One region of the Neobacillus sp. GCM10027624 genome, then DNA from elsewhere that is predicted to be linked to it. Evidence: a T-box and tRNA genes for the amino acid it is inferred to sense, from the RefSeq annotation. Region 1 holds a T-box; the other holds one or more tRNA genes.
The links. The T-box of region 1 lies ahead of ACFQZ9_RS17965 (glycine--tRNA ligase). A T-box ahead of a tRNA ligase gene usually reads a tRNA of that ligase, here a tRNA-Gly.
Positions count from the first base shown of each region.

Region 2: it has a tRNA-Gly gene. The T-box ahead of ACFQZ9_RS17965 (glycine--tRNA ligase) is inferred to sense a tRNA for this amino acid. The anticodon was not compared.

Region 1 covers NZ_JBHTHD010000011.1:350,033-356,479, forward strand. Annotated here, with positions in the region: gene ACFQZ9_RS17940 (diacylglycerol kinase family protein) at 1-229, shown strand, start outside; gene ACFQZ9_RS17945 (cytidine deaminase) at 586-987, shown strand; gene era (GTPase Era) at 977-1,900, shown strand; gene ACFQZ9_RS17955 (YqzL family protein) at 2,059-2,202, shown strand; gene recO (DNA repair protein RecO) at 2,236-2,988, shown strand; T-box leader at 3,040-3,228, shown strand; gene ACFQZ9_RS17965 (glycine--tRNA ligase) at 3,481-4,863, shown strand; gene ccpN (transcriptional regulator CcpN) at 4,989-5,618, shown strand; gene ACFQZ9_RS17975 (pyruvate, water dikinase regulatory protein) at 5,653-6,447, shown strand, end outside.
Region 2 covers NZ_JBHTHD010000011.1:757,480-763,926, reverse strand. Annotated here, with positions in the region: gene ACFQZ9_RS20245 (PTS fructose transporter subunit IIABC) at 1-1,745, opposite strand, end outside; gene pfkB (1-phosphofructokinase) at 1,757-2,671, opposite strand; gene ACFQZ9_RS20235 (DeoR/GlpR family DNA-binding transcription regulator) at 2,668-3,420, opposite strand; tRNA gene ACFQZ9_RS20230 (tRNA-Gly) at 3,613-3,686, shown strand; tRNA gene ACFQZ9_RS20225 (tRNA-Ser) at 3,691-3,782, shown strand; gene ACFQZ9_RS20220 (DUF6509 family protein) at 3,896-4,189, shown strand; gene ACFQZ9_RS20215 (cold-shock protein) at 4,225-4,428, opposite strand; gene ACFQZ9_RS20210 (cold-shock protein) at 4,602-4,802, opposite strand; gene ACFQZ9_RS20205 (nucleoside hydrolase) at 5,011-5,961, opposite strand; gene ku (non-homologous end joining protein Ku) at 6,054-6,447, opposite strand, start outside.

The DNA of each region.
Region 1 (6,447 bases):
AACGAGAATAGAGTGGCTGCTTATAATTTTAGCGATTAGCGGCATGTTTGCCTTAGAGCTAATCAATTCAGCGATTGAGCGTGTTGTTGACCTTGTGACGGAGGAATATCACCCGCTTGCCAAACAAGCTAAGGACCTTGCTGCGGGGGCTGTCTTCATTTACGCCATATTTTCGGTTATCATTGGAATCGTTGTATTTTTCCCATATATCCGAAAGTTATTTTTGTAAACTTTTTCAACTGTTCCTAAAAAAATAGCTATGTTGATTTTTAAACAAAGTTGGTTGGAGCGGAAGGCACGAAGACTCCTGTGGGAGTACGGGGGAGGGGAGACCCCGCAGGAGCAAAGCGACGAGGAGGCTTCCCAGACCGCCCACGAACCGCTTGTGCCTGGAGCGGAAATCAACAACCAAGTTTAACAGAGCCAAAAAAAAATTGAGGGAATTGTGAAGTTGTTTACAGATAATTGATTTTTGGGAAAATTCTAAATTTTTTTATTACGTTTTTGCTACAAGTAATGATTTTAATTGGAAAATGAGTTAAAATAAAGTAAGCAGGAATTTCCTGCTTGAAAGGAAGAAGATTTGTGAACATTCAGCAACTAATTGAAGAAGCAAAAAAAGCAAGAGAAAAAGCCTATGTTCCTTATTCGAAATTTGGCGTTGGTGCAGCACTGCTGACAACCGATGGAAAAGTTTATCATGGCTGTAATATCGAAAACGCTGCATATAGCATGTGTAATTGCGCTGAGCGAACGGCCCTATTTAGTGCCTATGCGTTAGGAGATCGTGATTTTCAATTGCTGGCAGTTGTTGCAGATACCGACCGTCCATGCTCTCCTTGTGGTGCATGCCGCCAAGTTATTTCTGAGCTATGCCCTAGGGACATGAAAGTCGTATTAACGAATCTAAAAGGTGATACTTTAGAAATTACAGTGGAAGACTTACTGCCTGGTGCTTTTTCACAGGAGGATCTGTATGCTGAATAATTGGAACGAAAACAAAGGCTATAAATCAGGGTTTATTTCCATCATAGGTAGGCCAAATGTAGGAAAATCAACATTTCTAAATCGAGTTATTGGTCAAAAAATTGCCATTATGAGTGACAAACCGCAGACGACTCGAAATAAAATTCAGGGTGTGCTCACACTCGATGATACCCAGATGGTTTTTATCGATACACCTGGTATTCATAAACCGAAACACAAATTAGGCGACTTTATGATGAAGGTTGCTCAAAATACACTAAAAGAAGTGGATTTAGTTTTATTTATGGTAAATGCAGAAGAAGGATTTGGCCGAGGCGAGGAATTTATTCTTGAAAAATTCCAAACTGTCAACACACCGATCTTTCTTGTGATTAATAAAATTGATCAAATTCACCCTGATGATTTATTGCCAATTATTGAGTCTTATAAAGAAAAATATCCGTTTAAAGAGATTGTTCCAATTTCAGCCCTAGAAGGTAACAATGTCGAACGTCTTTTGGATCAAATAAAGACATATTTGCCGGAAGGACCGCAATATTATCCAGCGGATCAGGTAACTGACCATCCGGAAAGGTTTATTATTACAGAGTTGATAAGAGAGAAAGCGCTTCATTTAACAAGAGAAGAAATCCCTCATTCCATCGCAGTGGTTCTCGATAAAATTGAGCGTCCAGCGGGGAAAGATATTATCAATGTAATGGCAACCGTTATTGTCGAAAGGGACTCGCAAAAAGGGATTATTATTGGAAAACAAGGCAGTATGCTCAAGGAAATTGGTAAACGTGCCCGGGTGGATATTGAAAATCTCCTTGGGTCAAAGGTGTTTTTAGAGTTATGGGTAAAAGTCCAAAAAGATTGGCGGAATAAAATGTCCCAGCTTCGCGATTTTGGCTTTAATGAAGATGAATATTGAACGAATCACCCTAACTAAAATATTATACTTTCATTCAAATTATGCATGGACAACATTAACAAATTTTTCGTCTTATGATTTTGGCAAAGGCAGGCTATGATAATTGTAAGGTTTGGGATATTTAAGGCTAGTCTAAATAATGAAAGGTGGGGTTTTCGATGATGGATTTTACGTGGAAAGTATTTACCCAAACAGGTAATATTAACACATATCTTCTCTTTAAAGAGCTTGAGAAGGAAAACCAAGAAATACCCGGAAATCAGAATGAAGATCTAGCGGAACTTGATTTTCCCATTTCATAAGCACGTCTTTCGCATCCATTGGATGGTGATATCATGCTTCAGAAATGTGAAGGCATCATCATTAGAACGACTGATTACAGTGAAACAAATAAAATTGTAACCATATATACCAGGGAATGGGGGAAGGTTGGCGTTATGGCTAGAGGAGCAAAAAAGCCTAACAGCCGCCTATCCTCTATTACCCAGCTATTTACTCATGGATATTTTCTTATCCAAAAGGGTAACGGCCTGGGGAGTTTGCAACAGGGCGAGTTGGTTACTTCAATGCGTTCAATTGGTGAAGATATTTTTTTAACTGCATATGCGAGTTATATTGTTGAATTAACGGATAAATGTACAGAGGACCGAAAGCCAAATCCTTTTCATTTTGAATTATTATTTCAAACATTAAATTATTTAAATGAAGGCTATGACCCTGATGTTTTAATGAATATTTATGAGATGAAAATGTTAAATGTCTTGGGTTTATATCCTACATTAAATCAATGTTCCGTTTGCGGCAGTACAGACGGAATTTTTTCTTTTTCGATTCGAGAGGGAGGGTTGATCTGCCATCGCTGCTTGGAAAAAGACCCGTATCATTTGAAAATTTCACAGGCTACGGTAAAATTACTGCGCTTATTTTATTACTTTGATTTATCAAGGCTAGGCAATATATCAGTGAAACCTGAAACAAAAGCGGAATTAAAAAAGGTCATATCAACTTATTATGACGAATTTTCCGGACTTCATCTAAAAACAAAAAAATTTTTAAATTCTATGGATCAGTTTCGAAATCTTCTATAATTGTTTTGTTGACTTTTTAACTTGTTTTAGGTAATATTTTCTTTAAAATAAATAGTTGCTATGATGGAAAAGAGTACTTAGAACCTTCTATAAAAGCGAACCTAGGATGGTGAAAGCTAGGGTATAGAATTCCAAGGAAGGGCGTTCCTGAGCAATCATGTGCTGAAATGCACAATTTAAAGAGGCTGACTTTATTTTCAGCAAATAGGGTGGAACCGCGGGTTAACTCTCGTCCCTATGCTTATTCAAGAGCATAGAGACGGGAGTTTTTTATTTTATTGGCTTTGTTAAAGAACAATGATGATTTTTAAACAAAGTTGATTGGAGCGGAAGGTGCGAGACTCCAGCGGGAGCAGCGGGACAGGTGAGACCCCACAGGCGCTTTTAGCGCCGAGGAGGCTCACCGCCCGCCCCGCGGAAAGCGAGCATCCTGGAGTGTAAATCAACAACCAGTTTAACACAGCCATTTTATTAAAAAAGGAGACGAAAAAAATGAGTGTAACAATGGAGCAAATTGTATCCCACGCTAAACATAGAGGTTTTATTTTTCCGGGATCTGAAATTTACGGGGGACTTGCAAACACATGGGATTACGGCCCATTAGGTGTTGAATTTAAAAACAATATTAAACAAGCTTGGTGGAAAAAGTTTGTACAGGAATCTCCCTATAACGTAGGATTAGATGCAAGCATTTTAATGAATCCTAGAACATGGGAAGCTTCCGGCCATATCGGTAACTTTAATGACCCAATGATTGACTGTAAGAATTGTAAAGCTAGACACCGTGCAGATAAATTAATTGAAAATGCTCTTGATGAAAAGGGTATCGAGATGATTGTAGACGGTCTATCTTTTGATAAAATGGAAGAGCTAATTAAAGAGCATAACATTGCCTGTCCTGACTGTGGAAGCCACGATTTCACCGGTATTCGTCAATTTAATTTAATGTTTAAAACTTTTCAAGGGGTAACTGAAACTAGTACAAATGAAATTTTCCTTCGTCCTGAAACTGCCCAAGGAATTTTTGTTAACTTTAAAAATGTGCAAAGAACAATGAGGAAGAAACTTCCATTTGGTATTGCGCAAATTGGCAAGAGCTTTCGTAATGAAATTACTCCAGGTAATTTCACCTTCCGTACAAGGGAATTTGAACAAATGGAATTAGAGTTCTTCTGTAAACCGGGAGAAGAGTTGCAATGGTTTGATTATTGGAAGGAATATGCTGAAAAATGGCTGCATTCATTAGGCTTAAATAGAGAAAACTTGCGTCTTCGCGATCATTCCGAAGATGAACTTTCACATTATAGTAATGCAACCACTGATTTTGAATATAAATTCCCGTTCGGCTGGGGAGAACTATGGGGCGTAGCTTCAAGAACGGATTATGATTTAAAACAACATATGCAATTTTCCGGTGAAGACTTTAATTATATTGATCCAGAAACAAATGAAAGATATATTCCGTTTTGTATTGAGCCTTCTTTAGGCGCTGATCGTGTAACCCTTGCATTCCTTATTGATGCTTACGATGAGGAACAGCTTGAAGATGGAACGTCACGTACCGTGATGCATTTCCATCCGGCGTTAGCTCCAATTAAGGCTGCGGTTCTTCCGTTATCGAAAAAACTCTCTGAAGAAGCAAAAGAAGTGTTTGGCACATTATCGAAATATTTTACTGTGGATTATGACGAAGCAGGTTCAATTGGTAAAAGATATCGCCGCCATGATGAAATTGGAACGCCTTACTGCATTACCTATGACTTTGACTCAAAAGAAGATCAGATGGTTACAGTAAGAGATCGGGATACTATGGAACAAACACGTATTTCAATTGCTGAACTTGTAAGCTTTTTACAAGAAAAGATGGTGTTTTAAAAAAATTAAAAAGGTGCGGGATTCCGCACCTTTTTGAAATGTTATCTTTTTAACTTAAGATAAAAATCGTATATAATATTGCTAACAAAGATTAATTGTCGCTATATTCATGAGCGAGTAAGGCGGTGAGGAAAATCGAACTGACAAAAAGGCAAGAGCACATTTTACAAATCGTTCAGGATAATGGTCCCATAACGGGAGAACATATTGCTGAACAGTTAAATCTGACAAGGGCAACGCTTAGACCGGACTTAGCAATTCTTACGATGGCTGGGTATTTAGACGCACGGCCTCGCGTTGGTTATTTTTATACAGGCAAATCAGGAACTCAGCTTTTAACGGAAAATTTGAAAAATTTTTTAGTAAAGGATTACCAGTCTATTCCCGTTGTAGTGAATGAGAATGTTTCTGTATATGATGCGATTTGTACAATGTTCCTTGAGGATGTGGGTACATTATTTGTAGTGGATCAAAACACCCTTTTGGTAGGAGTTTTGTCCCGGAAGGATTTATTACGGGCGAGCATAGGGAAGCAAGAGCTGTCATCCATACCTGTAAACATCATCATGACAAGAATGCCCAATATTACAATGTGTGAAAAAGAAGACCTATTAATTGATATTGCCCAAAAATTAATTGATAAACAAATTGACGCTTTACCGGTAGTAAGAAGGACTGACAAAGGTTTCGAAGTAATTGGCAGAGTTACGAAAACGAATATTGCAAAAGCTTTTGTTGCTCTTGGGAATGAATAAGGTAAAGAATTTGCAGAGGAGCTGTTTAAGGGGAATGAATATACCGATTATTTATGTTGTATCTGATTCAGTGGGGGAAACAGCTGAATTGGTAACCAAAGCAGCAATTAGCCAATTTAATGGATCAGGGATGGTTTTAAAAAGATATCCCTATGTTGAAGATAAGGAACATATTGATGAAGTGATTTCGCTGGTATTAATGGATCAAGCGATGATTGCCTTTACGTTGGTAAAACCCGAAATGCGTACATATATGATGGAAAAGGCAAATGAATCGGGAATCCATACGGTTGATTTAATGGGTCCATTGATGGATCAAATTCAGGTTTTTAGCGGGAAAACACCTTTATGTGAACCAGGGTTAGTAAGAAAATTGGATGAAGATTATTTTAAAAAGGTTGAGGCGATTGAATTTGCTGTAAAGTATGATGATGGAAGGGACCCACGCGGGATACTAAAGGCGGATATCGTATTAATTGGGGTATCAAGAACTTCAAAAACGCCTTTATCGCAGTATCTTGCGCATAAACGGCTAAAGGTTGCCAATGTCCCTTTAGTACCAGAAGTGGACCCTCCTGAAGAATTATATAAGGTTCCCGCCGAGAAATGCTTTGGACTAAAAATCAGCCCTGAAAAATTGAATAATATTAGAAGAGAACGCTTGATTGCCTTAGGGTTAAATGATAGTGCCAGCTATGCGAACATTGAGCGGATTAAGGAAGAATTATCTTTCTTTGATCATGTTGTACAGAAAATCAGCTGTCCGGTGATTGATGTAACCAATAAGGCAGTAGAAGAAACGGCGAATGTCATTTTAAATTACTTTCAT
Region 2 (6,447 bases), 410 kb from region 1:
CCATGTGGTGCACGAAGACCGATTCCAAATGCCATAGACAAAGCACCTGAAATTGCTGAACCAACCATCACAGATGGAATCACGCGAAGCGGGTCTGCTGCCGCAAACGGAATCGCTCCTTCCGTAATGAAAGATAGACCCATTACATAACAAGCCTTACCAGCATCACGGTCTTCCTTATTGAACTTCTTCTTAAATAATGTCGTTGCAATCGCGATACCAAGCGGCGGCACCATACCTGCTGCCATAATCGCTGCCATTGGCTCATAGACACCATTCGCAAGTAACCCGGTACCAAATACATAAGCTGCCTTATTGATTGGGCCACCCATATCAAACGACATCATCAAACCTAACACAATTCCTAGTAAAATAGCATTTCCTGTTCCGAGACCTGTTAACCAATGGGTAATTTCTTTATTTAACCAAGTAACCGGATGGTTAACTGCAAAGAGCATGATAAATCCGGTAATCCCAATCCCAAATAAAGGATAGAGCAGAATACTTTTAATTCCTTCCAATGACTGTGGAAGTCCAGCAAATACCTTTTTCAAAAGAACCACAACATAACCCGCAAGGAAACCGGCAATCATCCCGCCAAGGAAACCGGCACCGCTCGATGCTGCCATCATACCGCCAACCATACCAGGCGCGAATCCAGGACGATCGGCAATGCTAAGTGCAATGAAGCCAGCCAAAACAGGTACAATTAAACCAAATGCATTTCCACCGCCAATGGTCATTAGCGCTTCAGCAATTTTGTTATAGGATGGATCGTCTGGTTTAAATGAGTTATAGCCAAACATAAAACAGATAGCGATGAGAATACCGCCCCCAACAACAAATGGAAGCATGTTGGAAACACCATTCATTAAATGCTTATAGAAGCCTTTTCTTCCACTGGAATCGGCACCGCTATTCTCACTTTTGCCGCCATTCCCCGAATATACTGGTGCATCCTGCTTTAAAGCACGCTCAATCAAATTTTGCGGCTTTCGAATACCATCGGCAACGGCCGTCTGAATCACATGCTTACCCTTAAATCTTTCCATTTCCACATTGATGTCTGCAGCAATAATAACTGCTACGGCATTCTCAATTTCCTCTTTCGTTAAAACGTTTTTCGCTCCGCCGGAACCGTTTGTTTCAACCTTGATGTCAACACCCATTTCCGCTGCCTTAGCTTTTAAAGAATCGGCCGCCATATAAGTGTGGGCAATACCCGTTGGACATCCTGTAACCGCTACAATGGCATTCTTTTTATTCGAAACATCCTGCTCTTGTTCATCTTCCTGGTCGTAAAAATTGATCACCTCAAGGACATCATCAGCAGAAACAGCATGAAGTAACTTTTCACGTACTTCCTGTTTCATTAGTAAACCTGAAAGGCGTGCAAGGGCTTCAAGGTGTGTATTATTTGCGCCCTCTGGTGCTGCAATCATAAAGAACAAATGGGCAGGCTGTCCATCAAGTGATTGATAATCTACCCCTGAAGTGGATTTACCAAATACGATTGCTGCTTCCCTAACCGCTTTTACTTTAGCGTGAGGGATTGCAATTCCGTCACCAATACCCGTAGTACTCTGTTCTTCACGTTTTAGAATGGCTGCTTTAAATTCTTCACGATTCGTAATTTTATTGGCCTTAAATAGCACGTCAACGAGCTGGTCGATGGCTTCTTCTTTCCCCTTGCCATCTATATTTAAAAGAATAGTATTCTTTGTAAGCAATTCTGTTATTTTCATGGCTTCTCCTCCTATTTAACCTCTCTAATTTTTACCTGCCCAAGGAGTTCTTCAATTAAATCTTTTGTACACAATCCGAGTGAAAAGGCGGTTGCGCTGCCTGCGGCTACACTATATTGAAACGCCTTTTTCACATTAGAAGTTTTTTGATATTCAGCCAAAAAGCCTGCCACCATTGAATCTCCGGCACCCACTGAATTTTTCACCACGCCTTTTGGCACCTCGGCAATGAGGGCCATTTCGTTATTTATAAAAACAGCCCCTTCTCCAGCAAGTGAAACAATCACGTTTTTAGCCCCCATATCAATTAACTTCTTTCCAAATGGGATGACATCTTCACAGCTTGAAAGGGTAGTTTGAAATAAATCGCCAAGTTCGTGATGGTTTGGTTTAATTAAAAATGGATGGTAAGGAAGAACTTTTTTTAACAAGTCGCCCTCAGCGTCAACAACAAATTCAGCCTTACTTTCTTTACAAATCTTGACCAACTCTTCATATGTGGTCACTGGCATTGTCGAAGGAATGCTTCCCGCGAGGACCAATAGATCCTTTTCAGTTAAATGGTTAATTTTCTCCTTTAACTCCCTGAAATTCTCTTCGGAAATCCTTGGACCGTTCGCATTGATTTCGGTCTCGTCGCCAGTTTTCAACTTAATATTGATTCGAGTATCTTCGTTAACTTTGATAAAATCCGTTTCTATTTTTTCATTTTGTAGGTAATCTTCAATGTATCTTCCGGTAAAACCACCGTTGAAGCCCAAAGCCCTGCTGGTTAGACCTAATTGGCTTAAAACCCTTGAAACATTGATTCCCTTACCGCCAGGAAACTTTGTTTCCCTTGTTGTTCTATTCAGTTCTCCTAACTGGATGCTTTCGAGTTGAACGATATAATCAACAGAAGGGTTTAAGGTTAATGTATATATCATGCTGTCACGACCTTTAATGTAGTTCTATTTTTATATTGTGTTTGCGTTTCATCGTCCAGATCATTGGTAATCACCACAGCCTCTGAGATATCGGCTATTTTTGCAAAGGCAACTTCCGAAAACTTGGAGTCGTCTGCTAAGACGTATGCTTCTCTTGAAAGAGAAATCGCTTTATGCTTCACCATTGCCTCTTCTTGATCTGGTGTTGTAAAACCAAACTGAGGATGGATTCCATTTACCCCCATAAAGCATTTATCGAACCGATAAAGATCGAGACTTGCTAATGCTCCACGGCCGATGATCGCGTTTGTGTTCGGTTTTGCAAATCCTCCAATTAAATAGGTTGGAATTCCTTTATTTAGTAATGGCGTTAAATGAGTTAGGCCATTTGTTACGACAACAATGTCAGTGAGATTTAAGAATTCTACCATTTCAAGAACCGTTGACCCCGCATCAAGATAAATGCAGTCGCCTTTTTCTACCAAACTTGCAGCATATTGGGTGATTCGCCGTTTTTCTTGAAGGTTTTTGGCTGATTTCTCAATCATGCTCGGTTCTTGCAGCTTCCCTTGCAGTCTTGATGCACCGCCATGAATTCTTTTTAAATGTTTTTCCTTCTCTAATTGTGATAAATCGCGGCGGATTGTTGACTCAGATGTATTGGTGAGATCAACAATTTCCTGGATTTTAACGATATTCTGTTCCTTTAAAAGCTGTAAAATCAGTCGATGACGTTCCGGTGTTAACAAGTCATCACCACCTATAATTATTGTTCTTGATTCTATATTACTGAAACCGATTGCAAAAATCAATCACTTTCTTTCAAAAACAATCATTTATTGAGTGTATTTGAATGGTTTTGAAGGAAATGATAGTTGTTTTGCAAAAAACTAGATGAAAATAAAATATTGTGGTATAATTTTTGATGTTAAAGGGCTAGTGCGGGTGTAGTTCAATGGTAGAACTCCAGCTTCCCAAGCTGGTGGTGCGGGTTCGATTCCCGTCACCCGCTCCAAAATGGAGAAGTACCCAAGTGGTTATAAGGGGGCGCACTCGAAATGCGCTAGGACGGGCAACCGTTGCGTGAGTTCGAATCTCATCTTCTCCTCCATACATATTGTTTCATGGAACACTTTAAAGTAAAGTGTTTTTTTTAATAATCACGGAATCTTAGTTCTATAAAAAATTGTGTATAATAAGAAAGAGTTTATACATAAGCAAAGGATGATAAATTTGAACATTACTGGTCATACAGTTGAAAAACTTGAAGATCCATTTGGTCTGCTTTCAGGCGATCGCTATGAGTTTTTCCTTCAACTAGAAATTGATGAAGAGGATGAACTTTATTCGGAAAAAGGAATTGGCTTAAGGGTAATCTTCGTAATGGATGAAAATGGGGAGAAAATCACGAATTATCATTTTTACGAAAGAGGAACAGAGAAGGTTCTCGATTTTGCCCTAGAAGAAGACGAAGAAGCTTTAGTTATCTCCTATTGTAAAGAAAATATTGGGGAATAATAAAAAGCAGGGGCGAAAACCCCTGCTTTTTATATTTACATAAAGTTTTTACTATGGTTATGGATAACCTGTAATTCTCTAGTAGCCTGTTTCATTTCACTTTTACAAATTGGGCAGAGTGGTACTTCACTGCTTTTAAAATTGTCGCGTATCCAGCATTTACAATTTTCTGAAGTACATTCCCAAACCTTTGTTTCTTCTAATTTTACTTCCACATCATTTCTTCTGCCGAAAGCCAAAATTCTTCACTCCTTGCGCTTATTATCGTCCAAAAAGTTTCCAAATAAAAAAGCCCTAGAGCAAAATCAAAAAACATGCATCCTTGCATTCTATTCCTAATCAAAAGGATTTAGAATCAAGATATAGATAAAAAGGTGATGCATTTCACGAGCATCACCTTTTATTAAAAAGATTAAACTGTTTTTACGTTAGCTGCTTGTGGTCCACGAGCACCTTCAACGATTTCAAAAGAAACCGATTGGCCTTCTTCTAATGTTTTGAAACCTTCAGTTTGAATTGCAGAAAAGTGAACGAATACGTCTTGACCGCCTTCAGCTTCAATAAATCCAAAACCTTTTTCTGCATTAAACCATTTAACTTTACCGTTATTCATGGATCTTACCCCCAACATATTGTTCACTTTAAAGTTAATTTTACATTTAAATATAGAAAAGTCATAACCTCACCAATTGGGGCAATAGACATCACCCACAAGTTCGTGTAGTTACGACTACTTAATCCAATAAATATTTAACGAACTTAAAGCGTAATTTAATAGTATACTATATTCCTTTAAAAGTCAAATTTTATAAAGGTACCTGTCATTCTTTTCCCTGAATAAAAACCTCCATGAACTGAACAACAAACGTTTGAATATCAGCATCTAAGCCGATATGGTCAAGAGATTCAATTGGTTCTGGATCAGGTTTTGGGCGAAAATCAGCAATACTTTTCCCTTTTGCCGGACCAGTTTCCTCTACCCTCACTCTACGAGGAATGTACTGAACAAAATCAGGATTGACTAAAGCCATAAGCGGAACAACATCATGAAGTGGCGCCCCCTTAATACCGGGAACATTTTTTTGATAAGCATGATAATAATAATCAAATGCTGGTTTTAATAGGGGCCGAAATGGTGTTGGGCTATTTTCTGATAGAAATTGAATCACTTCCGGGGTGATAATAGCCCGATTAGTGATATTTAGGGGGAATAAGTAAACATTATGGGCTTTTTCCATTACGGAATTGGCTGCAATTGGGTCAACATAAAAATTCGCTTCTGCTTCCGCTGTTATGTTACCCGGCACTAAAAAAGCCCCTCCCATTATATAAAAAGCCGTCACGTCTTTTAGCGCTTTGTTACCATATATAATAAACATCAATGCTAGATCCGTAAGCCTGCCAACAGAGACAATCACGATATTTCCGCTATATTGCTTTATGATCTCTAAAATTTTATTAAAATCATATACCTTTATATTTTTTAAATTGTCAGGAGGTTTTATTGGGCCTAAACCTTCCTTCCCATGAATCTCAGGGTAATATTGGACTGGTTCTCCTGATAATGGGCCGGCGCTCCCAGCGACTATAGGGATATCCTCTCTTCCTGCTAAATTTAACAAATAAGCTGTATTTCTAATTGAAATCTCTTTGGGAGTATTTCCATAGCCACTGACAATCCCGACAAGATTAATTTTTGGATTTAGCAGGGCATACATAATCGCAAAAGAGTCATCGATTCCGGGATCAGTAATCATCAGGACATTTACCATTATTTCACCCCTTTTTTATCTATTGTATTCCCCTATACCTGTCTTACATAAAAAAAACCGATTTGACCTGCATTCAAATCGGCAATTACTCCTTATGCTTCTTTTTTCACTCTTGAAACGGTCTTTTTCTTTGGGGAGGCAGCTTTTTTCTTTGGGGCCACGGCTTTTTCCGGTTTAGTGCGATCAATCGATGCCTGCAAGGCTGCCATTAAATCGGTAACGTTAGATGGAGCTTCTTTGGCAGCAGGCGTCACCACCGTTTCTTTTTCCATTCGTTTGGACTCAATTAATTCTAATAAGGCTGTTCGGTATTCATCCGTATATTTTTCCGGGGTAAAATCGGTTGTTAATTGGTCAATGAGCATGATGGCGGTGTCCAGTTCTTTTTTCGTCACTTTATCCTCCGAAGGAACGCTGGGAACATCTCCTGCATTTCGGACCTCATCAGGATAGTGAATGGTTTCCATTACCAATGTATTCTCATAC